Regions from separate parts of the Paenibacillus sp. EB106-04-04-XG159 genome, predicted to be linked through region 4. Evidence: riboswitches for the same ligand, from Rfam matches in the RefSeq annotation. Region 4 holds a riboswitch; each other region holds the start of a gene.
The links. Region 4 has a riboswitch for cyclic di-AMP ahead of kdpF (K(+)-transporting ATPase subunit F). Riboswitches for the same ligand answer to the same signal wherever they lie in the genome.
Positions count from the first base shown of each region.

Region 1: linked by a shared signal. The riboswitch ahead of AC3WTP_RS21680 (C40 family peptidase) and the one ahead of kdpF (K(+)-transporting ATPase subunit F) in region 4 are both predicted to bind cyclic di-AMP.
Region 2: linked by a shared signal. The riboswitch ahead of AC3WTP_RS21040 (resuscitation-promoting factor) and the one ahead of kdpF (K(+)-transporting ATPase subunit F) in region 4 are both predicted to bind cyclic di-AMP.
Region 3: linked by a shared signal. The riboswitch ahead of AC3WTP_RS05830 (KamA family radical SAM protein) and the one ahead of kdpF (K(+)-transporting ATPase subunit F) in region 4 are both predicted to bind cyclic di-AMP.

Region 1 covers NZ_JBYTDY010000025.1:41,708-49,499, reverse strand. The annotation lists gene AC3WTP_RS21705 (HAD family hydrolase) at 1-149, opposite strand, end outside; gene AC3WTP_RS21700 (exodeoxyribonuclease III) at 451-1,212, shown strand; gene AC3WTP_RS21695 (stalk domain-containing protein) at 1,295-2,020, opposite strand; gene AC3WTP_RS21690 (GNAT family N-acetyltransferase) at 2,167-3,015, opposite strand; gene AC3WTP_RS21685 (hypothetical protein) at 3,301-3,909, shown strand; gene AC3WTP_RS21680 (C40 family peptidase) at 4,161-4,628, opposite strand; cyclic di-AMP (ydaO/yuaA leader) riboswitch at 4,633-4,777, opposite strand; gene AC3WTP_RS21675 (carbamoyl transferase) at 5,005-5,823, opposite strand; gene AC3WTP_RS21670 (M1 family metallopeptidase) at 5,831-7,792, opposite strand, start outside.
Region 2 covers NZ_JBYTDY010000023.1:51,093-58,884, forward strand. The annotation lists gene yabG (sporulation peptidase YabG) at 1-85, opposite strand, end outside; gene rsmA (16S rRNA (adenine(1518)-N(6)/adenine(1519)-N(6))-dimethyltransferase RsmA) at 149-1,048, opposite strand; gene rnmV (ribonuclease M5) at 1,112-1,672, opposite strand; gene AC3WTP_RS21040 (resuscitation-promoting factor) at 1,827-2,948, opposite strand; cyclic di-AMP (ydaO/yuaA leader) riboswitch at 3,248-3,440, opposite strand; gene AC3WTP_RS21045 (TatD family hydrolase) at 3,633-4,400, opposite strand; gene AC3WTP_RS21050 (HD domain-containing protein) at 4,390-5,694, opposite strand; gene AC3WTP_RS21055 (AbrB/MazE/SpoVT family DNA-binding domain-containing protein) at 6,035-6,289, shown strand; gene rsmI (16S rRNA (cytidine(1402)-2'-O)-methyltransferase) at 6,452-7,360, opposite strand; gene AC3WTP_RS21065 (tRNA1(Val) (adenine(37)-N6)-methyltransferase) at 7,335-7,792, opposite strand, start outside.
Region 3 covers NZ_JBYTDY010000003.1:347,007-354,798, reverse strand. The annotation lists gene cobU (bifunctional adenosylcobinamide kinase/adenosylcobinamide-phosphate guanylyltransferase) at 1-221, shown strand, start outside; gene cobS (adenosylcobinamide-GDP ribazoletransferase) at 218-1,033, shown strand; gene AC3WTP_RS05840 (cobyric acid synthase) at 1,448-2,983, shown strand; gene AC3WTP_RS05835 (DUF2179 domain-containing protein) at 3,081-3,596, shown strand; cyclic di-AMP (ydaO/yuaA leader) riboswitch at 3,730-3,860, shown strand; gene AC3WTP_RS05830 (KamA family radical SAM protein) at 4,147-5,238, shown strand; gene AC3WTP_RS05825 (betaine/proline/choline family ABC transporter ATP-binding protein) at 5,348-6,523, shown strand; gene AC3WTP_RS05820 (ABC transporter permease) at 6,523-7,182, shown strand; gene AC3WTP_RS05815 (glycine betaine ABC transporter substrate-binding protein) at 7,242-7,792, shown strand, end outside.
Region 4 covers NZ_JBYTDY010000004.1:195,621-203,412, reverse strand. The annotation lists gene AC3WTP_RS06850 (histidine kinase) at 1-1,235, opposite strand, end outside; gene kdpC (potassium-transporting ATPase subunit KdpC) at 1,276-1,887, opposite strand; gene kdpB (potassium-transporting ATPase subunit KdpB) at 1,926-3,956, opposite strand; gene kdpA (potassium-transporting ATPase subunit KdpA) at 4,056-5,732, opposite strand; gene kdpF (K(+)-transporting ATPase subunit F) at 5,774-5,851, opposite strand; cyclic di-AMP (ydaO/yuaA leader) riboswitch at 6,118-6,284, opposite strand; gene AC3WTP_RS06825 (hypothetical protein) at 6,323-6,733, opposite strand; cyclic di-AMP (ydaO/yuaA leader) riboswitch at 6,845-7,076, opposite strand; gene AC3WTP_RS06820 (CgeB family protein) at 7,402-7,792, opposite strand, start outside.

The DNA.
Region 1 (7,792 bases), on a different contig from region 4:
TCGGTCGGTCCGAACATGTCTATTAGCTCACTCACGGTCACCTTTCGTCCGTCATACTTGTCAAATACCGCTTGAAACGCTTGAAATGCAATTGGCAATGTGTCCGCTAGTGTGCCGTCATAGTCAAACAATACAACCTTGGGAAGCATGTGGTCACTCTCCTGTTTCGTGCGTAATATGTCTCCATTATACTGCAGCATAGGTCTGTACATGTGTTATCAGGTGCTCAATTCAACTGTGAGTTGAGACGGAAGTGCTGCTGTTCTATGAATGGGTGATATCTTTTTGTGTTGTAATTATATACCATTATAGCAGCGGGTAAATGGAAAGGGTGAGGGTGAATATGAATTACAGCAGGAAGCTGGATTCAGCTCCTATTCCTATTGCCTATAGCATCTATGGTAAACTAGAAGGGAAAATGGATACCGATTGGCAAGGAGATATAGGATGATGAAGCTGATATCTTGGAACGTTAATGGGCTGCGTGCCTGTGTGACGAAGGGATTTTATGATTATTTTAAGGAACAGGACGCAGACATCTTCTGCGTTCAGGAGACCAAGCTGCAGGAAGGACAGATTGCTCTTGAAATAGGTGACGAATACTCACAGTATTGGAACTACGCCGTTAAGAAAGGCTATTCTGGAACCGCGGTATTCACTAGAATCAAGCCATTATCGGTGCGTTATGGCATAGAAGAGAACGAGGAGCCGGAAGGTCGTATTCTGACACTAGAATTCGACGGCTTCTATCTCGTGAACGTGTACACGCCGAATGCGAAGCGGGACTTGTCCCGACTGGATTATCGCTTGGAGTGGGAGGATCGATTCCGGAATTACCTTCAGCAGCTGGACAGCCAGAAGCCGGTTATCGTCTGCGGAGATCTAAATGTGGCTCATCAGGAGATTGACCTGAAGAATCCGAAGTCGAATGAAGGCAATTCAGGCTTTACCTTCGAAGAGCGCGGCAAGATGACGGAGCTTCTGGGAGCAGGCTTCATCGACTCGTTTAGACATCTATACCCCGATCGAACTGACACCTACAGCTGGTGGTCGTACATGGCTAAGGTAAGAGAGCGCAACATCGGATGGAGAATTGACTATTTTCTTATCTCTTCACGGCTCGCGTCGCTGGTATCGGATGCGGAGATTCATACTGAGATAATGGGAAGCGATCACTGTCCGGTTGTGTTGAAGATTGACGATATCCAATAGCCAAACTCATATCATACACCAAAGAACCTTCAATCCACTCAAACGTGAGGGTGAAGGTTCTTTGAAGTGCCTTGATCTATCTCTACTTCAGTTTTGCGTAATAAGGAAGCAGGTTGAATTTGTCGAAGTTCTTATCTTCCGCAAGCGTGATCTTAATATTCCCATTCTCGATCTTGAATTGAGCCTGAACTTCTTCTTGGCTGGAACGATTGATGATGACAATGTCTGCCGAACCATCCTCACGCATCTCAAATACTTTGGATTCCCAGTTGATAATAAATGCATGCATATCCTTCTGTTGTTGGCTGTCATCGTAATAGGTATTCGTTTTCGTGTACATTCCTTTGACGATCTTGAACATCTTATCCTTGAGCGCTTCTATACGGAAGTTCGATGAGATGTATTCATCCACATCTTTGCGATCTCGATTAACATCGAACTCCGATTTCCACTCGCCTACTACGTCCATATTGGAATAGCTTCTAGTCGGTTCCTTCTCTGTTGGTGGAGCAGTTGGTGTCGTTGTGATAGGGGGAGCCTTAGGAGTGATGATCTCGATCGTCTGTGTCTCCGGTACCCAATTTACTTCACTGCCTAGATTCTCCGCGATGTATCGAAGCGGGACGTAAGTAGTGCCTTGATATATAAAGGAGGGCTTGTCCGGCATAGCAGAGGCTTCGTTGATCTTCACATCCTTGACACCGAATAGGACTTCAATCATTTGAGTGGATGAGGCAGCTGCCGCTCCAATTGAGCCGAACAGGATCCCTCCAACAAGGAATCCCACAGTGAATCTTAATTTCTTCATTCCAACATCTCCTTATTATAAATGATGCCACAAGGGAGTTAATCCATGATGTCAGCAGATTTATAGAAGCTAATGTAAAACCTAACGATTCATATACTCTGTCAGGTGACGTGTGTTAACGAAACCTAGGCGTCGATATGATCACTTTAAACAGGCATTCGATAATAATCTGTCGCTGAGACAACCTGGAATCCTGCCGATATATACAATTGATAAGCCCGTTCATTAGCGCTGTTCACGTCAAGGACAATATCTGCAATGTTCTTATTCGTTAATTCTTGAATTACTTCATAAAGCGCGGCTCTGCCTAATCCCTTGCCCTGAAGGGTTGGGTCAATCCCGAAGCCATTGATGGACGCGGATTGTTCCACATAGGTGATCGATACGATGCCCGCATATTGATCGCCATGCATGATTGCATATTGCGTACGGTTGGCAGCATTCATCGTATTAGTTATAAATGATGCGGCAGACTCAATGCTCTCTTCAAAGATGGTACTGGATAAATGAACGAGACTGTTTAGAGCCTCCTCAGAAGCCACCTTCAAACGAACTGCATAAGGAGAGAGAGGATTAGAATATATCGGCTCCCCCTTGTACTTCAGTGAATACTCTGTAAATTGATAGGCGGCTGGCAGTCTATTCATGAGCTGCTTAGCAGGAGCGGCTTGAGAGTCGCATACGAGCAGCAAGCTCGGTATACGGTAGAGTGTGAGCTGCTCTCTAGCCTTTGTCAGCAGTGAGCTGAAGTATCCTTGCTGCCTATAGTCAGGCAGTGTGCAGCCGGTAACTTCTGCTTCTTCCTTCGTAGGGATAAACAGCTTAATAAAGCTTACAAGTTGCTGCTGTTCATAATAAAGATAGTAAGAAGGAATATGCTTATCGATATTGAGAGAATTATCGAGAGAGAGACGGACAGATGGATCAATTGCTTGGCAGCAGCGCTCCAGCTGTTGGATGTCTTGTATGATGTCAGGATCAAGTTCATTCAGCATGAGAATCAAGGAATTTTCACACCTTTCACTAACAAGTTATAGGATTATCCCGGAATATTGGAAAGCGGATGTTAAGTAAAATGACAATTGGATCGCATTGGTTGAAACAATCGCTGCTCCTTATACGTATGATGAGAATGGTGCGATATAACAGATTAGATGAATATGAATGCTGTACCTGTAGCATAGCTTAAACATGAACAAAATTTAAGCCTATTTTCAGCATGATTTTACATAAATTGATCATACTAATCTTATCTCTTTATGAAATGAGGTGTCACAAGGATGAAATGGACTACGACATCGGCTGTTGCTTGGTCAACAGCTATAATGCTGCTGCTTGCGTCTCCGACATCGACATCGGCACTTGAAGTGACAGAGAAGACAATTGCGACGCTGCCAGAGGCGAAGGTCGTGATGGCTGGAGTAAATGATCGCAAGAACGGTGAGCCGTCTCAATTGCTATCGATGCTGCCAACAGGCGACATGATGAAACCGAGCACATCTGAAGATAAATCCCGAGCTGATGCAAAGGCGAAGTGGGAGGAACTGCAGAAGGATCCAGAGCTGCAGAAGATGCAAACCGAGATGAAGGAGCTTCGCAGCCAGATGCGAGAGCTGCGTGAGAAGCGTTTGCTGCTTGTCGCCAAAAAATTGGGTATATCGACGGAAGGGAAGACGCTTGAGCAGATTCGTGACGAAGTTCATCTGAAGATGGGTGGAAAAAAACACCTGTTCCACGGGAAACATGTCAATAAAGAGGACCGTGCGCAGCGTATGAAAGATTGGTCTACCCAGAACGGTGCGCAGATGGATGGGATCACTGCTGAGGAATTAAAAGCTAAGATGCAGGAATGGAGAGCTCAACAGGGTGAGCAGAGCTCTCGACAATAGCACGAATACTAGCTGAAGTGAGGCATGTCCACAGGTCTAAGGGACATGCCTTTATCATTTGAATTGTTTCACGGACAAGGCTAATCATAACATTCGATATTACTCTCGAAGTTTGAAGGGTTGACGATTGCCATGCCGTCTTATAGTCAATTAAGCATAGCGAAGGCGCTCATTGCAGCATTACACATTAAAAAACCCGACAGGCTGCATTAGGCATCCTACCGGGTTAATCTACTAAATCTGTTGAACTACTATTCAGTTGCCATATACTTGTATTGCTCGTCGCTCAAGATGCGCTTAGCACCCACATAGCGGTTCTCATAGTAATCCATGCTCAAGCTGTCGATGCGAGTTCCCTTGCTTGTGGAAGCATGAGCAAATTTGTTGTCACCAACGTAAATACCTACGTGAGAAATACCTTTTCCGCTAGTATTAAAGAATACTAGATCTCCAGGACGAAGGTCGCTCTTCTTTACTTTAGTACCTTCATCATACATCGAAGAGGATGTGCGAGGAAGATCAACTTCGTATTTGTCGAATACGTATCCTACGAATCCAGAGCAGTCAAAGCCTTTTGTTGTTGTGCCGCCGTACTTGTAATCAATACCTAACAAACCATCAATCGTAGTGTCCATCTTAGTTGCCGCGAATGCGCTTCCAGTTCCGATAGAGAATAGCAAGCTCATTGCAACAGCTGCAGTGACAAGCTTCTTTTTCAATTTAATATACCCCTTCCGTGCCTGCGAGGTTAGCTGGAGGGTTCGGTTGAAGGTCTCCCTATGATCTCTGCATAAGCAAGATCAATTCACCCAAAATACTTGGTTCCCCCGTTTCCCGGATGTGTACGGGAATTCGGCATAATAAGATCACATCTGAGTCCGATGCTTTTAATTACAATCTTGAAAGAACTGAGAATGGTTTCATGACAAAGTTGTAATAAATCCTGAACTTATTTTAACAGAATGTAATTCATTTGACAAACTGTTTTTGTCCCTAAAATAAAAAAACTTGTCCCTATCCGCGAAAAAAGCGGGTAAGACAAGTTTTTTTTGCTATATACGTGATCTATTTCTGATACAGTATCAGCTATATGATTTAGAGGTGTTCCTGATGCTGCCAAGCTGCGTAACGGCTAGAAAGGCTCCATAGCTTCAGCAGAGTTTGCAGTGCTGGAAAGGCCTGTTGGAGGATAAGGGCAGTCATCCCTGTCCAGAACATAGCGGCTGTTGTAATCATTGCGCCAGAGAGAGCTGTGATCAGGATGAATGTGAGCGATATTCCGATAACGGGCAGAATACGGCGTATGCCCCATTTCATGGCCTGAAGAAGCGGCATCTCCGTCGCCGCGCCGAATTGCAGGAACAAGAACAGGTGATGCAGAAGCCACCCTCCAATGATCCAGCCGAAGGCGATCGGTAGAACATTCATCAGCATGGACTGCCAGTTTAGGGAAGTCGCCAGCGTCTCTGCCAGATAAGGAACGATCCAATAAGAGGGAGCCAATAGCACGACCGTTTCGATTAGATACAATAAGGATACCGGCTTCCATACCGCGGCAATACCTCGAAAGAAGGTTAGACTGGATTCTGATCGATGATTGGCCATGGTATACAGCAGCCCAGCGTGAATTAATGGAGTCAACAGCATCCGAAGTGCGATAAATCCGATAATAGCCCACAGATAAGGGGTATAGGTTGATGTTTTGGTTAATTGGAATTGGCTCTCCAGCATAAAGATTTGATTGCTCATCTCAGACGGCGCTGGATCGGGATATCGTTTCAATATCGGAACAACGATAGAATCAATAAACCGATAGAGGAAGAATCCCCACAATAGATGGTATAGGAACAGAAGTACCCAGATATAAACATGATTCACGATCCAATCCCATCCCGTACGAAAATGTGGTTTCATGCGACGATCACCACCCCAATACATTCGTAATCAGTTCGATCCACTTGACTGCTGACCAATTTACACGCGTTCGGACAGGTTCATCTACTTGAGCGCGCATATAATTGTTAACATGTTTATTTTCGACGACAATGGTATAGAGTGGGTCAACCATAACCCAGCTCAGTGGTGAAAGATGTGTCAGCTTGTACTGAATGCGATCACCCTCGACTTGCCATACTTTCCGAGTCGTCGAGCCGTCCTTGAATCCAAATACGACCGGAACAGTAGGATAATCCGCTCCAAGCTTCTGAATGCTGACGGTCGATTCATACTTCACAGAATCTTTAGCTTGCACAGTGTGAGTTTCAATGCTCTCAACCGCAAAGTCAGCCATCTCTTGACCATATACATACTGATTGAAGAAGTCGGTCCATTTCTGTTTCGTCACCGATTCGACTACGCGTTGGAAGTCCGTAGTGGAAGGATGCTTAAAGCGGTATTTGTTGAAATAAGTCTTCAAGATGCGCTGCATCTTCTTTTCCCCTACCTGCTTCTCCATTGCGAGCAGTACTAGCTTAGCGCGATAGTATACATTCTCAGCATAATGATTCTGATCCTTGTATCGCCATGCATCCTGCTTCAATGGGGCAGGGTTCGTCATAAAACTTGACACGACAGCCAGGTTCGGTGAGACACCGAACTCTTCCTCCATCAGCTTGTCTTCCGCATATGAAGTAAAGCCTTCGTCAAGCCATGCCTCCTCGAATTCATTAGAGGCTACCATGCCGTAGAAATATTGATGTCCTATCTCATGAATAACCGTGCGCTCCAGATCATATCCAGGACTGTTGTCTCCAGCGCCGAAGGCTGTTACCAGCGTAGGGTATTCCATTCCACCTGCACCGTTAGCCTCCATCGGCGGCACGACAATCGATAGTGTGGAATAAGGATATTCACCATACCATTGGCTGAACTTGTTGAGAGCGGTCTTAGCTGCAAAGAAGTAACGTTCCTTTAGATCAGCATGCTTCGGATCGAGATACAGCTTGATCTTCACCCCTGGAACTTGTTCGGAGGAAAATGGCTGTTCAGCATATACGAAGTTAGGCGACGCTGCCCAAGCAAAGTCGTGCACATCGTCTGCGTAGAACTGGTATACCTTTACGCCGTTCGCGCTATTCGGTGTCTTAACCGGGAATCCGGTCGCAGCGACAATATAATTGTCAGGCACTTGCACACGAACATTGAAGATCCCGAAGTCCGAGTAGAATTCTGAATTGCCGTGATACTGATGCATATTCCAGCCTTCTTGCGATCTTCCTCGTACGCCGGCCTTCTCATAGGCTGCAATCTTCGGGAACCATTGACCCGCCATGACGAAGTTGTCGGTCATCCCCATTCGGGCAAATACCTTTGGGAGCTTCACTTCAAACTTCATCACTAACGTTATCTCGCCGCCAGCTTTGACCGGTTGAGTTAGCCTGAGCTTGGTGAGAGTCTTATCCTTCGTATTGCCATCGTCCGGGTGCACATATTCCAGTCTGTTTAGCAGCGACATTCCATCTACGGTCTCAATGGAAGTAATATTCATCCCGCCGTATCCATGTTCCGGCATCTTGTCCGTCCGGAGCTTGCCGCCGGACTCCTTCATAAATGTTGAATCTGAGGAGGCAAATGCATTCGGATACAGATGCAGATACATCTCGTTCACTGTTTTCTTCCCCGGATTCGTCCAAGTGACCGTCTGTGACCCGTAAAGAGTCTTAGTGGTCTCGTCCAATCGAACATTAATGTGGTACTCCGATATGCGTTCACTTCGCGCCTCATACTGAGGGGGCTCTACCTTCTGCGGCACTGCAGGCTCGTCTGCTTTAGGAGCGCCTTGCTTCACTTCCGGCCCGATTGAAGGCAAGGGTTCGCTCGGCCATAGCCGCGGAACAATTATGAGTCCTGCTGCGAGGATTACGATGGCGTAGAGGATTGTGCG
Region 2 (7,792 bases), on a different contig from region 4:
TGCTCATATCCTGAACAATATGCTCGATCCGGAATGTGATGTCGCCGCCATACGACTTTCGGACAACCAACTCTCCCACTCTCATAGGCGTTATCACCTCTTGACTATCGTATGGGCTTGAGGTGGGATTGGTGTCTAATTATCATGATTAGTCATTAGCTTTCGTGGCATATGCTTGATGTATGGCGTCACTCAGGCTCGCATACTCCTGCAGGGACAGCGTCTCCCCGCGTCGTGATGGATTGATCCCAACACGATCTAGAGCCGCCTGCAGCGCTTCAACACCGATGTCATTACCATAGCGCGCCTTCAGATTATTCCACAGCGTCTTGCGGCGTTGTGCAAAACCAGCCTGTACCACTTCAAAGAATCGCTGTTCATCCATTACCTCAACAGGAGGCTTCTCACGTACTTTAAGACGTATAACCGCTGAATCCACATTTGGCTGTGGAATAAATACCGTTCCAGGAACCGTACATACAATCTCCGGTTCGCTGTAATATTGAACCGCGATGCTCAAGCTTCCGAATTCCTTGCCGCCAGGCTTGGCTGCCATGCGTTCGGCAACTTCCTTCTGAATCATAACCACGATATTTTTCAGGGGCAATCGTTCTTCCAACAGCTTCATCATAATTGGAGTCGTAACGTAATAGGGGAGGTTCGCTACTACGCTGACCTTCTCAATCGAATGGAAGCAGTCCGCAAACAGTTGTTTGAGGTCCACCTTCAGTACATCGCCGTGCACCACGTTTACATTTGTATAGGGCTCCAGTACGTCATCAAGTATAGGAATAAGCCTCTGATCGATTTCTACAGCGGCTACGGAGCCCGCTAGACGAGCTAACTGTTCTGTTAAGGCACCTATCCCCGGTCCTATCTCCAGAGCCCCAGTATGTTCGTCCAGCTCGGCTGCTTGCACGATCCGCCGCATGATGTTCATATCGATCAGAAAGTTCTGACCCAAGCTCTTCTTAAAGGAGAAACCGTGCTTGCGTATAATTTCCTTCGTCCGCGACGGCGTGGCAATATCCATTGCGCCTTTTGTCATGATTAGTCCTGCCTTCCTCTAACATCTATATCTCATACCAGTCACATGCGTAATGCTTATGTGTTATTGTCGTTCATTACGATCGAGCTCACTCAATTCTTGCAATGCATGCTCAAATTCCTCACGAGTAATCTGAAAGGCTGTGCATCGCTTCAAGAATTGCTTCGCATTGCAGTATCCGATCCCTAATAACTCACCTAGCTTCATTCTGCGTTCTGATGAGCCCTCAAGCGCTGTTAAACCCGCTGCAATGAGATCGCTCCAGGTGAGCACTGCACCTTCCGGTGAGGGCATCTCTGTACGTACATTCGCCAAAGCCTGTCTGATTGCCTCAGGGGACGCATTCTCCACTCCGATGTCACCCTTCGCCAACGCTTCCCGCTTCGTTATAAACGCATGCTTGCAGCCCGGAACGCGCCCTGCAATCGCCTTGCGAATCCGTTCGCCTGGGAAGTCGGGATCCGTAAAGATAATAACCCCTCGCCGTTCCTGCGCAATAGCAATGCGCTTAAACGTCATTTCGTTCAAAGCAGATCCGCCGGTCTCGATCGTATCGGCTTCTACTGCTCGCTTGATGGCAACCGTGTCATCTCGACCTTCTACCACGATTACTTCTCGGATCACTGCTGACCACCCTTTCTATGCCCTGACCGAGCTGTATGAAAAAACACAAAAGAAGAGGGGGATCCCCTCTTCTTAGCATGACATAAACAGTTATGAATTACTATATCATAAGTACACAGCCGCAATCTACCTCGAGTATGTCCGAACCGACGGCTTAGTTGGCCTCTGGTTTAACAGGACCGATAACATAAACCGTGTTTCCTTTTTTGCGCCCAAAACGTTTTACTTCCTTGGAACTGTCATAATAGATATCGACGATTTTTCCTTTGACGGCACCGCCCGTGTCTTCCGCACGGTAGAAGCCATAACCTTCGATATATACCCACCAGCCAAGAGGTATCACATCGGGGTCTACAGCAATCGTTCGACCTTCAGTAACCTTGGTTCCGGATGCTGTCTTCGCCCCTGGGGAGCCCTTCTCTTCTGTATAAGCAGTCAACTGCACATTAGTAAGTTTCTTTTTGTAGTCAAAGCCCATATCGTCCTTTACCTTCTGCTCGGTATCATGGCTCTTGGCTGACAATACCGCAACTTCCGGCTCCTTCTTCGTACCGTAAGCAACAACCTGGTCAACTTGCTTGGCTTGAACTGTCTTGCCAACCATCTGCGAAAGAACAAGCTTGCCATCTTCATAAACCTGCTCGATCTGCTGTACGACTAGACCATTTTGACCCTTCTTAACCGTCTTGGTTGAACCTTTTTTCAGATTCGGATCAGCTTGCTTTACAACTTGAAACGGAACTTCAACTGGGCGCTGTACAATATCCTTGGTCACACGGACCACTTTGATGCCCATATCAGACTTTATAGCTGTGTCTACGCTTGGATACACTTTGTCCATCTCGGTCAACGAGACATTAGCCTCATCCAAGACATGCTTCACATCGTACTCTGTCGTGTACAATGTTTTCGTTTGTCCGTCTACCGTTAAATGAACAGGTTCCGCGCGATCTATGATGATTTTAGTTCCGTCTTCTACTTCTGCTGTAAGCTCCACTGATACTTCATCATGTGTTCCTACGGTAATCGCGTGCTCATCCAAAACCTCGCGTACCGTATCCTGTCTCGTTTCAAGCTTCATCAACTGCCCGTCGACGAATACTGATACCGTATTCTTCGAGTAGCTGAAACCGACCAGGACACTGACTACTGTTATAGCGATAGCAACTACAGCAATTACTGAAATAATTCGCACATTTTCATGCTTCCACTGCATTGCGAGTGACTTGCTGGATGATCGGGGATCATGGGGTTCGTTGTTCACGATGTTTCCCATTTCTCGGTCCTCCTTCATAGTCCCGCCGTCAAGAATGCTGCATGATTGCTTCTGACGCGACTATTGGTGATATGATGTTGAACAAGCTTGTGCCGGCTTGTTCTTCATACCAACCCCAGTAACGGTTCCTTCCTCACCTTTGCTTCTTCTAACCTATGAATAGGTTAGCACGATTATGCGAGTTTCTATTACTCACAGTCTCGGAGCTGATAAAAACGAAAAGAAGCCTAACTTAAGAGGATTCTCTCTTATGGCTTCTTAGATGACCCAAACAGACAACCCATTTAGGACTCAAGACGAGGACCTCTCTCCATACGCTTGCGAGGTTAGCTGTCGGGTTCGGGCGCTGAGAGTCGCCCTATCCGTTCGAACCGGCTCATGGCTCGGTCGCTCGGAACTCACCCCTAGGATACACTCCGCATCGGTGTGGCACTGACCGATGGCATGTGGTTCCCCCGCTCTCTTGTTTCAGAGACTCAGCGTTACTGGTTGGTTGGAACAATATTCAAGTTCAATCGAACTTCTGTGAGTCATCATATCGTGTTTATTACAAAGTTGTAAAGATCGAATCAATTTCGTTTTTCGGTAAAAAGGGTTAAAATAAAGTTACATTCGGCCGTTTTGATAAAGAAATCCATTTAAATTTTGGCGTAGAACTTTATATCACCTGTTTTTCTTCGTTTTTCAACGCATGTCAAAACATGTAAGGGCGTTGTCGGTCGTTTTTTTGCAAAATTCTTCAAAATCTAACTCTTTTATTCCAGCTGCTTCCTCTGCTACAAGACGTACATAAGCAGATTCATTTCGCTTTCCACGATATGGATGAGGTGTCAGATAGGGACTGTCCGTTTCAACCAATAAGCGGTCCATCGGTACTTGCTTCAAAACTTCCTTAGGCTGCTTGGCATTCTTGAATGTGATCGGGCCTCCAAATGAAATATAAAACCCCATATCCATACACATCTTCGCTGTTTCCCAACTGCCAGAGAATGAGTGCATGATGCCGCCCACATCCTTCGCTTTCTCTTCACGGAGAATGCGTATCACATCTTCATGAGCATCCCGGTTGTGAATGATGATTGGCATCTTCAGCTCACGGGCCAGACCAATCTGCTGGCGGAATACTCGCTGCTGAACATCCTTAGGGGAAGTGTCCCAATAGTAATCAAGTCCAATCTCACCGATGGCAACAACCTTCTCATGTTCAGTCAGCTTTGCTATCCAATCGATATCGGACTTCTCCATTGTAATAGCATCCGTCGGATGCCAGCCAACTGCCGCATATATAAATGGGTACTTCTCAGCAAGTTCCATTGTCGTAGGAATCGTTTCTCGATTAAAGCCCACGTTTACCATGCGAGTTACGCCTTGTTCCACTGCGCGAGCAATGACCAGTTCGCGATCTTCATCAAATGCTTTATTATCCAAATGCGTGTGTGTGTCAAATATCATGCTCACTTGCCCCTTCCATTTCCCTCATTAACAGACTTCGAATTGATGGCGACAGCTCATTGGCTAATGATCTGATCTTATCCATTGGGAAGTATATAACATATTTGCCGCGGTGGATTCCGCTAATAGAACGGATAATATCGGAACGCTTAGACAGCTCCACCAATTGCTGATTACGATCCAGCAGCATAATGTGCTGCAGGGTCGGCTCCTCCCCTGACCGATACACATCGTACGGCTTATCCGTGGGGGAGTCAAACCATAGATCATAAGCAGGATCTAAGCCGATTCTGCGCCATTCCTGTTCCAGCTCTTCGCAAAATGACTGATCTAATCCATCTACCTCTACATATTTATACAATTTACGTTCCATAAATCGTTGGCACAAGTCTGCAAGCCGCTCATCCTTCTCCTGCATCCATTGTGAGAACATTGCTTGAACAAATGCTTCATCTAATTGAACATATTGTGACGCTGTTATTCTTCCCTCAAATAAAGCATCTAGCGGAGGCAAGAAATAACGAAACTCATATCCATCGTGATACAGTTCGGTCGCTCGTCTGAAGATGAGTCGCAATAACAGCTCAGAGCTGCGTGTAACTGGGTGGAAATACACCTGCCAGTACATCTGATATCGTGACATTAAGTAATGCTCTACAGCATGCATTCCGCTCTCCTTCACCACGATACGATCCTTATAAGGCCTTAACATGCGCAGAATACGATCCAAGTCAAAGTTGCCATAATTGACACCTGTAAAATAAGCATCCCGCAGCAAATAATCCATGCGATCGGCATCCAGTGGGCCCGATACTAGATTCACGACAATAGGCTTGTCATAAGTCTTTTGGATAATAGAAGCAACTCGTTCAGGGAGTGAGGGATCTTTACGCGCCAGCACCCGATTGATCTCAGAATCTCCACTAATAATGCGGCATGTCCAATCCTCATGATGTACCCCAAACGCTTCTTCAATCGAATGAGAGAACGGTCCATGTCCAACATCATGAAGCAGCGCGGCGCACATCGTGACGAGCCCTTCTTCAACTGGCCAATCCTCATACTGATTCCGCTCAAACTGAGATATGATACGCCTAGTTAACTCATACACCCCGAGCGAATGCGAGAACCGACTGTGTTCAGCACCATGAAACGTAAGATAAGAAGTGCCTAACTGTCGAATACGACGCAGCCGCTGAAATTCTTTCGTATTGATAAGCTCCCATATGGTTCGATCTTGAACATGGACATAATTATGAACAGGATCTTTAAACACCTTTTCTTCGCGCAGCATAATCCACCCCTCCTCAAATCCATAATAGTTAAAAACTTCTACTTTTCCTTGACTTTTCGACATAATTCTCATTTTCCATATATATGAAATCAGTGTATTAAAATATATTAATATGTAATTATATACTTAATAAAAATAGATATAATACCTTATTTTACTATATTATGGAGGAATCAGGGCGAATAACATGCATTTTATATGAAATCACCCATTAATTAGCACCCTCTCAATCTACATTTTAGGTTGACTATTTTGGGAATGGTTGGTACCATAATAGACAATAAAACATAGAATAATGTCGAAACATGACATAACGCAAATCAGAGGAGTGGGATTAACTATGATGAAGTCCACAGGTATCGTCCGTAAGGTCGACGAACTTGGCCGCGTCGTCATTCCAATTGAACTTCGCCGTACATTGGGTATTGGCGAGAAAGACGCTTTGGAAATTTACGTCGACGGTGAGCGCATTATGCTCAAAAAATATGAGCCAGCATGCATCTTCTGCGGCAATGCAGAGAGTGTTACATACTTCAAAGGAAAAATTGTTTGTCACGAATGTGTATCAGAAATTCCACAACCTGTGACAAATTAAAAAATATAGTATATAATAGCATTATTCGAATTTGTTAATTCTAACCTTTTAATATCTTCCTTGACGCCTTCATGGTTATGAACCCAACCATGAAGGTCCTTTTTTTTATATAAACCTCTGTACTGCTTGCCAACTTAACTCCTCTGTGAGTCCTATTCCTCTTCACTCTTCGCTCTGTGCAGCCAACAGCTCTTGATATACATCTCGTTTGGATAATCCTCGATCCTTTGCCGCCTGCTTCATGGCGTCCTTCTTAGACATCCCTTCCGACGCTTCATATCGCGCAACATGCTCTGCTATAGATAACCCGCTCCACCAGATTTCATCCTGCACATTCAACAGATATTCTTCCGTCGCGCCCTCGATCACGATACAACACTCGCCTAATGGGGGCTCAGCTTCATAGTACGCTATGCATTCCGACACCTTGCCGCGCACGAACTGTTCATAACGCTTCGTTAATTCCCTTGCTACCACAACTCGTCTGTCGCCTAATACCTCGCCGATTCGATCAAGTGTCTTGATCAACCGATGAGGGGATTCGTAAAGTAGAATAGATCCTTGCACCCGCTTCACGGAATCAAGGACTTCGTCAATTGACTTCCGATCTCGAGGCAAGAATCCGATGAACATAAACTGGTCCGTAGGCAGTCCAGATGCAATAAGTGCGCTCAGCGCAGCATTAGCTCCTGGTACTGGAATAACCGGAATTTCCGCTTCCACAGCTAGCTGAACGAGATCTGCTCCTGGATCAGAGATAGCGGGCAAGCCTGCATCGCTCACCAGAGCAATGCGCTGACCTTCCTGCATCAAGCGCACTAATTCGGGGCCGCTTGCCCGTTTGTTATGTTCATGATAGCTGTACAGCTTCTTGCCTTGGATATCGAAGTGAGTCAGCAGCTTCCTCGACTGTCTCGTATCCTCCGCCGCAATGATATCTGCTTCCTGCAGCGTTCTGATCGCGCGGAATGTCATGTCATCCAGATTGCCAATTGGTGTCGCCACAAGATACAACGCTCCCGCACCCTCTTGACGGTCACTATAACTATTCTGCACCTGCACATTCGTCATCTTCATTCCTCAACTCCGTCTTACTTCCATAATAGATATCCATTAATTCTTGGCAGTACTGTTTTCCTTCATTATATACGATTAACGGCGGAAGCAAACGCAGGTCAGGCTTTCCATCCTTAGCGCCCTCAATCAACACCATATTCGCTTCTTTTCCAAGTCGCGGATGAACCATGCGAACACGTTTCGGCTCTAAGCGATATTGACGAAGCAGGGTCAATATATCTGTTAGCCGTGTAGGTCGGTGTACCATGGATATTTTGCCGCCTGGCTGCAGAAGACGTGAGCAAGCGGAGATAACATCCTCCAGATTGCAGCCGATCTCATGCCGGGCCATTGCTATATGTTCATTTTCCTTAACCATTCCAGTCGTTAGTGCCATATATGGAGGATTTACCGTAATCGCTTCATAATAAGGGGACTCGCCTTCAG
Region 3 (7,792 bases), on a different contig from region 4:
GAATTCAGCAGTTGGCTGAGGCTGCGGCTAAATATAACGGAACGCTGGTCATGGTGACCAATGAAGTGGGAAACGGTGTCGTTCCCGCCTATAAGCTTGGGCGGGTATTTCGAGACGCAGCCGGCCGACTGAATCAACGAATGGCCGGAATAGCGGAGGAAGTTTATCTGGTGACAGCCGGCATTCCTATTGAATTGAAGAGTCGGATGGTGGAGCTATGACTCAGTTCAAGCAGGCTTTGATTGCCGCAGTACAATTTCTGACTCGAGTGCCGATACCTGTAGAGGTGCCGTTTACCAATGAGGTGCTGAAGCGCAGCACCTTGTTCTTTCCCTTCGCCGGTGTGCTCGTCGGCCTCGTATCATGGGGCAGCGGCTGGCTGCTGATGCAGGTGCTGCCGGTGATGCCCGCGGCCGTATTGACCGTACTCGTCATGCTTGCGATGACGGGTGGATTGCACCTCGACGGGCTTATGGATACCGCCGACGGCATACTAAGCCATCGCTCGCGTGAGCGGATGCTGGAGATCATGAAGGATAGCCGAGTGGGGGCGATGGGGGTCATAGCTTGCGTTATCATTCTGCTCTGGCAATGGTCGCTCATTGCAAGCTTGATGGAGCAGCAGCGATGGAGCATTGCCGTTGTGCTGCCATTTATCTTCAGCCGCTATACGATGGTGTGGGCGATTGCTAAGCAGCCCTATGCGCGAGCTTCGGAGTCGGGGCTTGGCTCGCTGTTTCAGGGTTTAAGCTCCAAACATGTGATCAGAGCGGCGGGAATGAGCCTCTTGTTGTCCGTTCTGCTGCTGGAGGTTAAGTTGTGGATAATAGGCCCTGAAACGCTTCATAATATATGGCTTGTGCTTGGTTATACAGCAGGCATGCTGCTGCTGGCTGCTCTGCTTGCGTATGTACTGGCACGCGCCATTGTACGCAAACTAGGCGGACTGACAGGAGATACGTACGGAGCGATTTGTGAGCTGGTGCTGACCCTTCTCTTGACGATTCAGGTCGCTATATATCCATTAATATAATGAGATTGAACGAGGCAGGTAGTTTGAACCACTCGGATGAGAGCAGAATCGATGAGCATCCATTCAAAACATGCATCTTTTTCAAGATGGACGTATGAATATGATGCTCGGCATTTCTGCTTTTTTTTGAAATGATATGTTATATTTATGCGATTTATTAGGAATAGAGCCAGTAAGCATCGCCTGGCAAGTGCCTATAAAAGAGTGTCTGCCTATTATACCAATGACTCAGTAAGCGAGCATGTGAGTAATGCTTGGCTAATGTGACTGATTAAGTATCGGTTCACGATCCCGTTTACTCAGATGCTTACTGAGCTAATGGGAGAACGGTCAAATGGTGTGGATAGGGACACATCTCGATGAAGGGTGGTTGGTTATATAGTGGAGGAATCAAATGGGATAGGGCGAGCGATTATGCTGCAAGGGACGGCCTCGGATGTGGGCAAGTCCGTTGTGACGACTGCGCTGTGCCGCATCTTCAAGCAGGACGGGCTAAAGGTGGCTCCGTTTAAGTCGCAGAATATGGCCTTGAATTCATATGTGACGCTGGATGGCAAAGAGATAGGCCGTGCGCAGGGGGTTCAGGCGGAAGCGTGCGGCATAGCTGCCACGACGGATATGAATCCAGTGCTGATTAAGCCGACTCGTGATATGCATTCGCAGATTGTTGTGCATGGCAAGCCTTATCAGCATATGAGCGCGATGGATTATCGCCGTCAATTTTTGCCGGAGGCTCGGGTGATGGTGACGGAAGCCGTTAACCGCTTGAAGTCGGAGTATGACGTAGTAGTGATGGAAGGAGCGGGGAGTCCAGCAGAGATTAATCTGAAGCACAACGATATCGTGAATATGAATATGGCTGCATGGGCGGAAGCGCCGGTCATTCTTGTCGCAGACATTGACCGCGGCGGGGTGTTTGCTTCTATTGTTGGTACTTTAGAGCTGCTAGAGCCTGATGAGCGGGATCGAGTAAAGGGCTTTATCATCAACAAGTTTCGCGGTGATGTTGCTCTTCTCCAGCCTGGTCTAGACTGGTTGGAGGAACGGACAGGCAAGCCAGTACTTGGAGTGCTGCCTTATGTGCGCAATCTGAATATAGAAGCTGAGGATTCCGTCGTACTGGAGCAGATGAATAAGCACATTTCTAGCAGCGAGTCAGATAGTTATGAGCTAGATATTGCTGTGATTCGTTATCCTCGCATTTCTAATTTTACAGATGTTGATCCGCTCATGGCTGAACCTGACGTGCGAATTCGATATGTGGAGCAAGCTTCAGATCTCGGCACACCTGATGCTATTATCCTGCCAGGAACGAAGAGCACTATTGAGGATCTGCGCTTTCTGCGAGAAACGGGGATACAGCAGGCAATTGAGGTACAGGTTCACCGCAGTGCGAAGCTGGTTGGAATCTGCGGTGGCTATCAAATGCTAGGCAATCTAATAAGTGTTCCAGATGGTGCTGAGGCTGAACCGGGGACGGTCGTGAAGGGCTTGAGTTATCTGCCGATAGAAACGTGCTTCTACGCGGAGAAGAAGATTGAGCGTGTGTATGGCGAGGTAAGTCGAAATCTAACCGACAAGGAACACTTAGTGGGGTTGAAGATAACAGGCTATGAAATTCATATGGGGCGCTCAACGGTAAATATGAGCGAGAAAGCCGCAGGTCCTTTGTTCATACTTCAAGGCGCTGGAGAAGCCTTTGGCGATGGCTATGCCTCGATAGATGGGAAAGCTTGGGGAACGTATGTGCACGGTATATTTCATAATGATCATTTTCGCCGTGCGTGGCTTAATCAGCTGAGGGAAGGGAAGGGTTTATTGCCGCTCAATAGCTGTATTAGCTTTGTGAATCGACAAGAAGAGGCTTTTGACAGGCTGGCTGATACAGTGCGCGAGCATCTGCGAATGGAGCTTCTCTACGACATTGCAGGAATCACTCCTCATGACTAACGGAAACATCATACTTACGACTCCAGGTTTGAAGAAGCGCACTAACGGTTAACGTATGTAATACAACAAATGTATAAACTTGAAGGAGATGTAGGTTATATTTACTATCCTATTATCGATCTTTTGCATACAAATCGTATACGTCGCGTTCTTCACCTTGCGCATGATTCTGACACTGAAAGGCCAAAAGTATTATGCTGCTGTCCTAAGCTGTGTAGAAATTACGATATATGTGCTTGGCTTGAATATGGTTCTGAAATATTTGGATCAGCCGATCAGCCTGATCGTATATGCACTTGGATACGGCTTAGGTGTATTAGCAGGTTCTTGGATCGAAGGGAAGCTAGCGCTCGGATATGTTACGATGCGAGTTATCGTAAACGATCCGTTCAGCGAAGTACCTCAGCATCTGCGTAAATTAGGTTATGGCGTTACCACATGGATTGGTCAAGGTCGCGATGGAGACAGGCTCGTGCTGGAAGTGTTAGCGAGACGCAAGAACCAGAAGAAGTTGTATCAATCGATTATCGAGATTGATTCGAAGGCGTTTGTCATTACACTTGAACCTACTCAATTCCACGGAGGCTTCTGGACTAAAGCGACTAAAGATTAAGTTTAGAGGCGAATATCATAAGTTAAATTTCCTTGATAAGAAAGTGGCGAGCACTCGTTGGGGTGCTCGTATTTTGCATTGCTGGAAAATATTGAGTGGTAATCATGTTGACAATATGTCAATATTCATATAGCATAGAAGTACGCTTAATTCCCAGCAATGGGAAGCGGGGGAACCAATCAGTGGGGCTAGTCGCAGCAATGCGTAGGAAACCATCTTTTCCGAGTCCGTCAGCTAACCTCGTTTGCAGGAGATGGGTCACATCACAATTATGAACATATCACCATGACCCGAATCTTTATTCGGGTTTTATTATTTTGCTGACCCTATTTCACAACAATGACCGATGAGTCATTGTTTGTGTTGGGGTCTTTTTCTGTTGACCCGCAACAGTATTATCTTCTGCAAGCAAGAAAGAACCATTTCCCCCCCCCCGTCTCAGTCAAGACGCATCTAGACTGAATCCAATCACCGATCATCATGATGATCCGCACATCACTTGAAAGAGAAGGACTGAGTAAGCCAATTCTTGAGTAAAGGGGCGATCGTAATGCCGCAACCAAAGTACATTACGCAGATTGATCGAATTACTGCTATTCCCGAGGAGGAGCGCGCTAAGCTCAAACAGATCACGGAGAAATTCGTGTTCCGCGTGAATGATTACTACCTTGGCTTGATCGACTGGAACGATGAACATGATCCTATCCGCAAGCTCGTCATTCCGAATGAAGGAGAGCTGTTGGAGTATGGACGTTGGGATGCATCTGATGAGCATGCCAATTATGTAGCACCTGGATGTCAGCACAAGTATGGAACAACGGCGCTTCTCATTGTATCGGAGGTGTGCGGCGCTTACTGTCGTTATTGCTTCCGTAAACGCTTGTTCCGCAATGATGTGAATGAGGCTTCATTGAATGTAGAGCCGGGCCTAGCTTACATCGAACAGCATCCTGAGATCAACAATGTGCTGCTCACGGGCGGGGATAGCCTTATTCTCTCTACGAAGAAGATTCGTGAGATATTGGAACGTCTTCGCAGTATCGAGCATGTAAAGATTGTGCGATTCGGCTCCAAGCTGCCGGTGTTTAATCCGATGCGGATCTATGAAGATGAAGAGCTGCTTCAGGTGTTTCGTGAGAATTCGAGTGTAGATCAGCGGATCTATGTGATGGCGCACATCAACCATCCGCGAGAGATTACTCTTGAAGCGAAGCGAGCCTTTGATGCACTCCATAGCGCTGGTGTTATCGTGGTGAATCAGACGCCTGTATTAAAGGGGATTAATGATGATCCAGCGGTGTTGAGTGAACTACTTGACCAATTATCATGGGCTGGTGTTACACCGTATTACTTTTTTATCAATCGTCCAGTTGCGGGCAATTCTGACTTTGTCTTGTCCTTGCAGCGTGCATATGAAATTGTGGAGCAGGCGAAGGCACGAACCTCGGGGCTTGGTAAGCGGGTTAGATTGTCCATGAGTCATGCGTCCGGCAAGATTGAGATATTGGCGATCGAAGATGGCAAAGCCTATTTGAAGTTTCATCAATCGAAGAACGGAAATTATGGGAAGTTTATGACTCTGGATTGCCCTGAAGGTGCTTCATGGTTTGATGATCTACCAGGACATGAACGGTACTTATAATCGAGATGGAACATCTAGAAAGAGTCCTGTAGTGATTAGCTTGGCAGGAGAATGTTTAATCGCAAATATTGGGTAAACTGTGATCAATAAAAGTAGAGGTGAGAGGATTATGATTGAATTTAAGCAGGTAAATAAGATTTATGAAGATGGCTTTCAGTCTCTCAAAGATATTAATCTGACGATTAATAAAGGGGAGTTAACTGTACTTATTGGACCGAGCGGCTGTGGTAAATCAACGACGATGAAGCATATCAACAGCCTGATTACCCCCTCCAGTGGAACCATCCTGATTAATGGTGAAGATATCTCCACTCAGAACCCGGTTGAGCTTAGACGCCGAATCGGTTACGTCATCCAAAGTGTTGGCTTATTCCCCCATATGACAATCGCTAAAAATGTCGCCGTTGTTCCTAATCTGATGAAATGGAATCAAAGTAAAATAGATCAGCGTGTAGATGAATTGTTGAACATGGTCAATCTGGATCCGGCAGTTTATCGTGATCGCTATCCTTCTGAATTAAGCGGAGGGCAGCAGCAGCGGATCGGTGTTATCCGCGCTTTGGCCGCGGACCCGGATATTATATTGATGGATGAGCCGTTCAGCGCGCTTGATCCGATCAGCCGTGAGCAGCTGCAGGATGAGCTGGTTCGTCTGCAGGAAGAGTTGCATAAGACGATCATCTTTGTTACGCATGATATGAATGAAGCGATTAAGTTAGCCGATACGATCATCCTCATGAAGGATGGGGAGATTGTGCAGTCTGGATCGCCTGAGACCATACTCCGTTATCCTGCAAATGACTTTGTTCGTACCTTTATCGGACAGAAACAGGTTGAAGATACCGTTCAAGGCGAGCCTATGCGGATGACTGCGGTTGACGATGTTATGGTCACGCAGCCCGCGACGATCTATCCGAATCGCGGCTTGGCAGAAGCGATCAAGATTATGGAGGCGCGCCGAGTGGATACCTTGTTCGTGGTTGACCGCTACCGGAAGGTGCTTGGGATCGTTTCGATTTATCGCGTTCTAAGTGAATTCGGCAGTGAGAACAAGACGGTTCAGGATGTGATGCGTCCGATTGGGTATCAAGTTGCTCCTGGGACCTCGCTGCCTGAAGCAGTAGAGATGATGACGAATCATCGATTATCGAACCTGGCTGTGGTAGATGAAACAGGACGCTTGGCAGGACTGTTGACACGGGGCAGTATCGTCAGCCATCTGAACGAAGTGTACCCGGCTCTCATTGATCAATATGGCAAGAGCCTCGAAGAGGAGGCGAAGTAATGAACGAGCTGTTTACTTTCTTCCAAGAGCGCGGCGGAGACATATTGATTGCGTTGCAGGAGCATCTGACGATCACGTTCATATCCGTATTGCTTGGATGTATCGTATCCATTCCTCTCGGAATCCTGTTAGTGTATAACCGTGTCAAATGGATTAACAGCATCGTGTTCTTCTTGGCCAACCTGCTGCAGACGATTCCGAGCTTGGCTCTGCTCGCTATCCTTATCCCGCTGCTTGGCATCGGCATGAAGCCAACTATAGTTGCCTTGTTTCTCTATTCCATCATGCCGATTCTTCGCAGCACCTATGATGGGTTTCAGTCGGTGGACGCGAGCGTGCTAGAATCTGCACGCGGCATGGGCTACAGCACGATCCAGCGAATCTTGCGCGTTCAGCTCCCTTTATCTCTTCCGTACATGATGTCGGGAATTCGCATCACGACGGTCTATATTATCAGCTGGGCGACATTGGCGACACTCATCGGCGCTGGCGGGCTGGGGCAGTTGATCGTTGCCGGCCTCGGTGTTAACAAGGTCGAGCTGATCGTCGCAGGCGCAGCTGGAGCTATTCTGTTAGCATTTGCGGCAGATCTGCTGCTCGGCTGGTTGGAGCGTGTGCTGACACGACGTTATGGCAGAACGAGCTCTGTTGCTGCTTAATACGTTTTATACCGATAAGCATAATGCTGGAGCCAGTCTGAATAAGGAGGAATATAAGGATGAAGCATAAACGAATAGCATTCGGATTATCCATGCTGTTGTTGATGATGACGGTACTCACAGGCTGCGGATCGAGTTCTGAGCTTGTCATCGGCACCCAAACCTATACCGAGTCGAAGATCATTGCCGAGATGTACAAGGCGCTGATCGAAGATAGGACGGAATTGAAAGCCAAGATTATACCTGACTTGGCTGCTAGTCCAGTCATTATTAGCGCGATGAAACGCAATGACGTTCAGATCGCAACGCTTTACAGCGGAGAAATTTTCAACAACTATTTTCCGATAGAAGAAACGAAGGATCGCGCGCGCGTTCTGGAGCAGGCGCAGCAGGGATTCGACAAGTATTATGATTTCAAATGGATGGACTCACTCGGTTTCGAGAATACGTACGCATTTACAGTCCGAGAAGATCTCGCGCAGGAGAAAGGCTATAAGACCATATCGGATGTAGCGAAGGATGCGGACAGCTTGCGTCTTGGTGTGGATACGACGTGGCTTGAGCGTTCGAATGATGGTTATCCGGCATTTCAGAAAGCATATGGTTTTAA
Region 4 (7,792 bases):
ACGGCAATCTCTACCTGTGATTGCCGCTTGAAGGGCTGCATGCGCTCCGCATGCTCAGCGCGCACTGGCAGCACGCGCTCGCCTTCGCCAACCGCCCGATCCGCGACAAAGTACAGATCGGCACGAGTCAGCCGCTTCATCAAGCCGATGGCAATTGAACCGTTAAGCCATTCTTGCCAGCGCGTCTGCCGAGAATGTCCCAGCACGATCCGGGACATTCCTTCTTCCCAGGCGAATCGCTCCATCATCTTCGGAATGCCCCTCACAGAGCTTGTCGACAGCTCTGTGAGGGAAGCCCCGAGCTTATCCGCCAGCTTGCGGATCGAACGTCGAAATGAGGCTTGAACTGGCGTCAGCTCCTTATTCTCCATCACAAAAGTTACGATAGACAGCTCGCCGTTCAAGCGCTTCGCGATCTGATCGCCGCGTCTAATATGGATGGAGCCGTTCCAGCCGTACTGCGCAAGCACCACGATGCGCTCGGTCGCACCTGACGGACCTTCAAGCCCGAGTTCATGGCGGTGCTGCTCCAGCTCACCGTTCACATTGTCTGCGATCGTTCGCAGCGCCAGCTCTCGAAGGAGCATCATGCGGCTTCGTTCCGTTAAGGCTCCATTGGACCGACGCGAACGAGGCTTGCCCGCATGGCCTTCTTGATCTGAATCATGCTTGCGCCTAGCGAGCAGCGCTTCCGCTGTCACGTCAAGGAGACGGACCTCGTCCGCCTCCTTCAGCACCTCGCCCGGAATGATCCATCTTGTATCCATTCCAGCTATCTTTCTCGCCTGCTTACTGATTCTCTCATCTTCATATGCGTTCATCGTCGCAATCACGCTGATGCCGTTCTGAATTAAGCAGCGCACATCTTCCAGACGATTGATCCGTTCCGCGCCGGCCCTGTTGGGCTGAGCAAGCCCGTCGACAAGCACGACGTCAGGCATCAATGCCACAATATCCTTCACATGGATATCTTCCATCTGCTCTTCATCCAGCTGCCATCGGTACGGAGGCACGACGCGAAGAGAAGCGGCTTCTCCTTCTTGGGGCGGCGTCGTTGCCCAGACGACCTTCAGTCCCTGCTTCGCCCTTGCCAGCCCTTCGTTCAGCAGCTCGGTCGTCTTGCCGGCTCCGCTCACTGCCGCTACAAGAATGACGAATCGACCGCGCTTCAGCTGCTCCATATACTGCAGCAGCACTTCCGGCGACCGCCGACGATAAAGATCGCTCTCCCGCATGTCACCCCTCCGTTTCTCTATCCCCGCATCATGACTGAAATCACTTCATCGCCTGCTGCACGTCCAGATTCAGCAGCAGTACATTAACACGCGGCTCACCGAATATTCCAAGCTCTGGGGACTGCGTATGCTTCTTCACCAACTCCGCCAATTGCTGCTCGCTTAAACCGCTGGCTGCGGCTACCCGCGGGATCTGCGCGGCTGCCGATTCCGGCGAAATATGAGGATCAAGTCCTGAGCCTGAGTTCGTAATGAGATCGACTGGCGGAACTGATGCTGGAGAATCCGGATTATTCACCTGCCAATCCGTTATAGATTGCTGAATGCGCGTAGCAAGATCCGGATTCGATGGCGCATAGTTCGGCGATCCTGCTCCGCCTGCATCATAGGCAATACTGGATACGCGGCCGTGAAAGAAGTGCGGCTCTGTGAACGTTTGACCTACCAGCTCAGACCCAACTGCCCTGCCTTCTGCGTCATACACGATGCTTCCTTCCGCTTGCTTCGGAAATGCCGCTTGAACGACGCCTGTCATGACGAGCGGATAGATGAGTCCGCACAGCACCATCAAGCCAAAGCTCATACGCATAATCGTAGCTAAGCTGCCCGCGCCCCGTTCAGTTTCCGAACTATTTATGTCAGTTGTTTTCATAGTTAAACACCCGCACCTCTCGATATTTCATTCGTAATTTACAACACTAAGCCTAAGCACAGATCAATGATCTTAATGCCGATGAATGGAGCGATCAGACCGCCGACGCCGTAGATGAGCATGTTGCGGTTCAGCATCTTCTCCGAGCTCATCGGTTTATACTTGACACCCTTGACGGCAAGCGGAATCAAGAGCGGTATGATGATCGCGTTGAACACCAGCGCCGATAGAATGGCTGACATTGGGGAATTCAAGCCCATAATGTTCAATGAAGCCATCTCAGGAATCGCGAGCATGAACAGTGCCGGTATGATAGCAAAATATTTCGCTACGTCATTCGCGATACTGAAGGTAGTTAAGGCGCCGCGTGTCATGAGCAGCTGCTTGCCGATCGCTACAACCTCAATCACTTTGGTCGGATCAGAATCCAGATCCACCATATTAGCCGCTTCCTTGGCGGCAGTCGTCCCGCTATTCATCGCGATCCCAACGTCCGCTTGCGCCAATGCTGGCGCATCATTCGTACCGTCGCCCGTCATCGCGACCAGCTTGCCTGCAGCCTGCTCTTTGCGAATCAGCGCCAACTTATCTTCCGGCTTGCTCTCGGCGATAAAATCATCTACGCCCGCTTCTCGAGCAATCGTCGCCGCGGTCAGCGGATTGTCCCCTGTACACATGATGGTTCTAATCCCCATCTCGCGCAGCTGCTCGAACCGTTCTTTCATGCCTGGCTTAACCGTATCTTTCAAGTAGATTACACCGTATATACGGTTATCTACTGCTACAGCGAGCGGTGTGCCGCCTAATGTTGATATCTCTGTTGTCAACGTATCCAGATTCGCGGGGATGCTGCCACCGCGCTCCATAACCCAGCGCTTGATAGCATCTACAGCGCCCTTGCGTACTGAACGTCCATCCGGAAGGTCGAGACCGCTCATTCGTGTCTCCGCCTTGAACGGAATCTCTTCCCCGCTCTCCGCCAGCTCGCGGTCATACGTCCAGCCCTGCCTGCTTACCCAATCCAGCACCGAGCGTCCTTCAGGCGTTTCATCCCGATGCGACGAGATTGCGGCCCAGCGGCTAAGCTCCTGCTTATCCTCATTCACGACTGGATACAGTTCGCTTGCCAACCGATTGCCGTACGTGATTGTACCCGTCTTATCCAATATTATGGTATGAATATCACCGCATGCCTCTACCGCTTTACCAGAAGTCGCAATCACGTTGAACCGTGTTACGCGGTCCATACCCGCTATACCGATCGCTGACAGCAGTCCGCCGATTGTCGTTGGGATCAGGCAGACGAGCAAGGCGATCAATTCCGCAACGTTCATCTCGATGTTCAGATATTGCCCGAAGAAGGGCAGCGTTACGACGACGATCAAGAAAATCAAGGTCAAGCTGACCAGCACCGTATGAAGCGCGAGCTCGTTCGGGGTCTTCTGACGTTTGGCGCCTTCAACGAGCGCGATCATGCGATCTAAGAAGGATTCGCCGGGATCGCTGGTGATTCGAACGCGAATCCAGTCGCTCACGACGCGCGTGCCTGCTGTGACGGAGCAGAAGTCGCCGCCCGCTTCCTTCAGCACCGGCGCCGATTCACCCGTTATCGCCGATTCATCGACAGAAGCCAAGCCTTCCATCACCTCGCCGTCGCCCGCGATCGTCTCGCCTTCACGAACGATGATGACATCTCCTCTGCGCAATGCCGTGGAAGCAACGCGCGTGAGGGCTCCTCCTTCCGTTATCTTATTCGCATACAATTCCTTCTTCGTCTGCTTCAAGGAATCCGCCTGAGCCTTGCCGCGGCCTTCCGCCAGCGCCTCAGCGAAGTTAGCGAACCATACGGTTATGAGCAGAATAAAGCTCACTGCGCCGTTATACCAGCGCGCCGTCGGTGTCCCGAACAGGTCCGGCGCAATCGTCAGCAGCAGGGTGATGACGAAGCCCAGCTCGACGATAAACATCATCGGATTCTTAATCATGATCTTCGGATGAAACTTCTTGCACGCTTCGATAGCAGCCTGCTTCAACAAGCCGCCTTGCAGCATGCTCTTACCTGCCTTCATTCCTCGTCCGCTCCCTGTTTCATATGGAGTCTGATTATTAATAGGCATTGATGCCTTCATTGTTATTCCTCCTTGAGCCTTACCCTGTTCATCTCTCGTTTATTTCCACAGTGTCAGATGTTCTGCGACCGGTCCCAGCACAATCGCAGGGAAGAATGTCAGTGCGCCCACAATAAGGGTGCAGCCGACAAAGATTATGCCGAAAGTTGCCGTATTCGTACGGAAAGTCCCGCTCGTCACAGGAACAGGCTGCTTCTTAGCCATCGAGCCTGCTACCGCGAGCAGCAGCACCATGGAGAGGAAGCGTCCCAAGAACATGACACTGCCAGTCGCAATATTCCAGAAAGCTGTCGCATCTCCTAAACCTTCAAAGCCTGAGCCGTTGTTGGCAGCAGAAGAGGTGAATTCGTACAATGCCTGCGTTAAACCGTGGAATCCAGGATTGCTCAAGGTATCCGCTTGGGTCATCAATGCTACTGCTGCTGGGAACAGAATGAGCAGCGGATGAATAATTAACGTTACGGCGATCAGCTTCATCTCGCGGCTCTCCAGCTTGCGCCCGAGAAATTCCGGTGTACGGCCGACCATGAGACCGGATAGAAACACCGCGATCATCGCATACATGAGAACGTTGACGAAGCCTACTCCCATACCGCCGAATATGGTGTTCAGCATCATATTCGCAAGCGGGATCAATCCGCCTAGAGGGGTCATCGTATCATGCATATTATTAACTGCCCCCGTCTCGGAAGCTGTTGTAACGACAGAATATAGAGCGGACTGCGCTACGCCGAAGCGCACCTCCTTGCCCTCCATGCTCGGCCCTTCAATGCCTGCCTGATGCATAACGGGATTGCCAGCCTGTTCAGCCGTTACGGATAAGCCGGTCATCACCACAAACATGATGAGCATCGCGACGAACAGCGTCCTGCCTTCCTTGGCGTTTCCAGCCATCTTGCCGTAAGCAAACGGCGTAGCTGTCGTCACGAGCAGCATCAAGATCATCTGCAGCGTATTGCTTAATGCATTCGGGTTCTCAAGCGGATGCGTTGAGTTCGGGCCATAGAAGCCGCCTCCGTTGTTGCCGAGCTCTTTAATCGCTACAAATGAGGCTACGGGACCACGCACAATCGTCTGCTCTTCTCCCTGCAGTGTCGTTACCGTTTCGCTTGGCGACAAGGTCTGAGGCACTCCCCATGCTGCGAACAGCACAGTTGCTACAATTGCGATCGGCATGAGCACCCGAGTAATCGATCGAACCATATCAACGAAGAAGTTGCCCATCGGTCTGCCGGTCAGCCCGCGAATAATTGCAAATACGAGCGCAAGGCCAGTCGCCGGAGAAGTAAACATGAGGAATACGATGGCAACCATCTGCGACAAGTAAGATAAACCCGTTTCACCGCTGTAGTGCTGCAGATTCGTATTCGTCATAAAGCTAATCGCTGTATTAAAGGCCAAGCTGGGCTCCATGTTCGGAACACCGCTTGGATTCAACGGCAGGTAAGCCTGCACTCGAAAGATTGTATACGTGATTCCGATCATTACTACATTCGTAAGCACGAGAGCCATCGCATATCCCTTCCAGCTCTGATTGACTTCTCGTATCCCGAATATCTTGAACAAGAAGCGATCAACTGGACCAAGAATGCGGTCGCCTGGCAGCGGAGCCCCTTCGCTATTGAACACCTTCGCCAAATAATGCCCTACCGGTCGCGCCAGCAAAATAACGATCACAATCGTAATACCAATAGATAACCAGCCCAAAGCTGTCATTGTGCAGCTCCACCTTTCTCGCTTATAACCCCTATAGGAATCTAGAATTTCTCAGGTTTAACCAATGCGTAGCCAAGATAGACAAACAGTGCCGCTACAAGCACTCCCAGTGCGATCATCATGACGTTCACCTCGCTAATCAGCTTTCTAATTCAGAAGCGCTCCATCGATATACGATATACACGATCGAGGACAACAGCCCTAGCAGCGCGACCATAATGACATCCAACACAGTCTTCACACCCCTTTAGAATCGAATGAACCAGGTTCCACCTAATTTCAGCGCCGAATCGCAAAAAAACCGCACGGAAAGAGGGGGTCCTCTTCCCATGCGGTTATCTAGTCACAGCTATAGAAAGCCGGACATACTGCACGACGAAAGAAGGCTGCCTCTATGGACGCTTACGAGGTTAGCTGACGGATTCGGGCGCATGAGTCGCCCTACTCGGCTGGCTGCCGAGATTCACCCCTGCATGACAGAGCATTACTCACTCTGACATGCCTAATTGGTTCCCCCGCTCCCCTGCAACAGGGATTAAGCGATGAGCTTGGCCTTGGCTCTATGAAATTAGGATCAACCTATAGCTCTGCTAACTAATCAGATCATTCAGCAGAAACGATACCTGTTCGGATTGTGTGTACAATACCATATCCGCTCCGAGCAGCCGATAGATCGATCTTGGATTATGATGCTTCGTAATGACCACGATACTGTCTGTGGTCCAAGGTCGACAGTGCTTCAACAACCGACAGGTCAACGCAAAGCTCGTTTCAAATAAATAAATACGTCCTACTCGCCCCAAGGGCTGAGAGTCTGCCAGTGACTTGGATGTGTTGATGCGCCAAATATTTGTCACACCAAGCTGTTTCATCCGGGTAACGCACTGGGCATTGTTAACAACTGCGGCAACCGGGATTCCGGCGCCCTTAATCGATCGAACGAAGTCTACTCCCATTGCATTAGGAGCGAATACCGCAATGGTCCGATCTCTGTCATACATGATCCTCACTACCTCCTAAAATGTCCGCAAACGCATCATTCATTCGGGTAAGAGGCTGATCTGCATGCGCTGTATCTAATGTACCTGATGCTTCATGTACTTTAGCCTAAACGCGCCTCTCCTCGGACGCTTACGAGGTTAGCTGTCGGGTTCGGAATCGAAGAGTCGCCCTACTGGTTGAAGCGACAATTCACATGCCTATCGTGAATATGTCCTTAACCGGATTCACCCCAGCGAATAACATCCGCTTCGCAGCTTCAATCATCATGCGGCTGCAAGCTATACTATTCGCGATAATGGTTCCCCCGTTTCCGCATTACGCGGAATTCAGCGATGAAATCGCAACGGCTGTGATCAATTGCTGAAATGTATCTTACGCCTCCCGCAACCTTTATGTAAACGAAACCGAAAGCTGCTATTGAATTATTAAGGCTAGATTCATGTGACTAATCACACACAATCTTCTATTTTCATATTCACAGCTATGTCTTGCTCGTTTAATCTAGCGATTATCAGATCGATAAAGCATAAAGCAGATAATCTAAGAATGAACTGGTTGTAATCGTTTTTTCGACATAAAGTCATAGTTTAGCGCTCCAACCACCTATTTTTTCCACAACATGCAAAACCGCCGCTCGGAAGGTCCGCGCGACGGCTCTCAACTTAAACTAAGATCCATATATAGTTCCGAACAGCTGATTGAGCCGATGAGCATAAGTATGCTCACGCAGTGTGCGTGCAAGGCCGCGCAGCGCAATCTCACGGCGTTCTTCCTCATGCTTTAAATAATAATCAATCTTCTGAAGCATTTCTTCCGGCGAGTTATAGGTCTCAATCTCTACTCCTGGGGTGTAGAATCGCGATAGATCACTGCGCACATCTGTCAACTGCAGTGTTCCGCAGCCCAGGATTTCAAACGTGCGCGGATTAGGTGAAACGCCGACAATCTGTGCCGAATTGCTATTAAAGGTATCATCATCATGCGAGCGATGCATGTTAATCACGATCTTCGTTACATTGTACATTTCAGCTGTTTCTTGCGGGGTAAGCCAACGACCA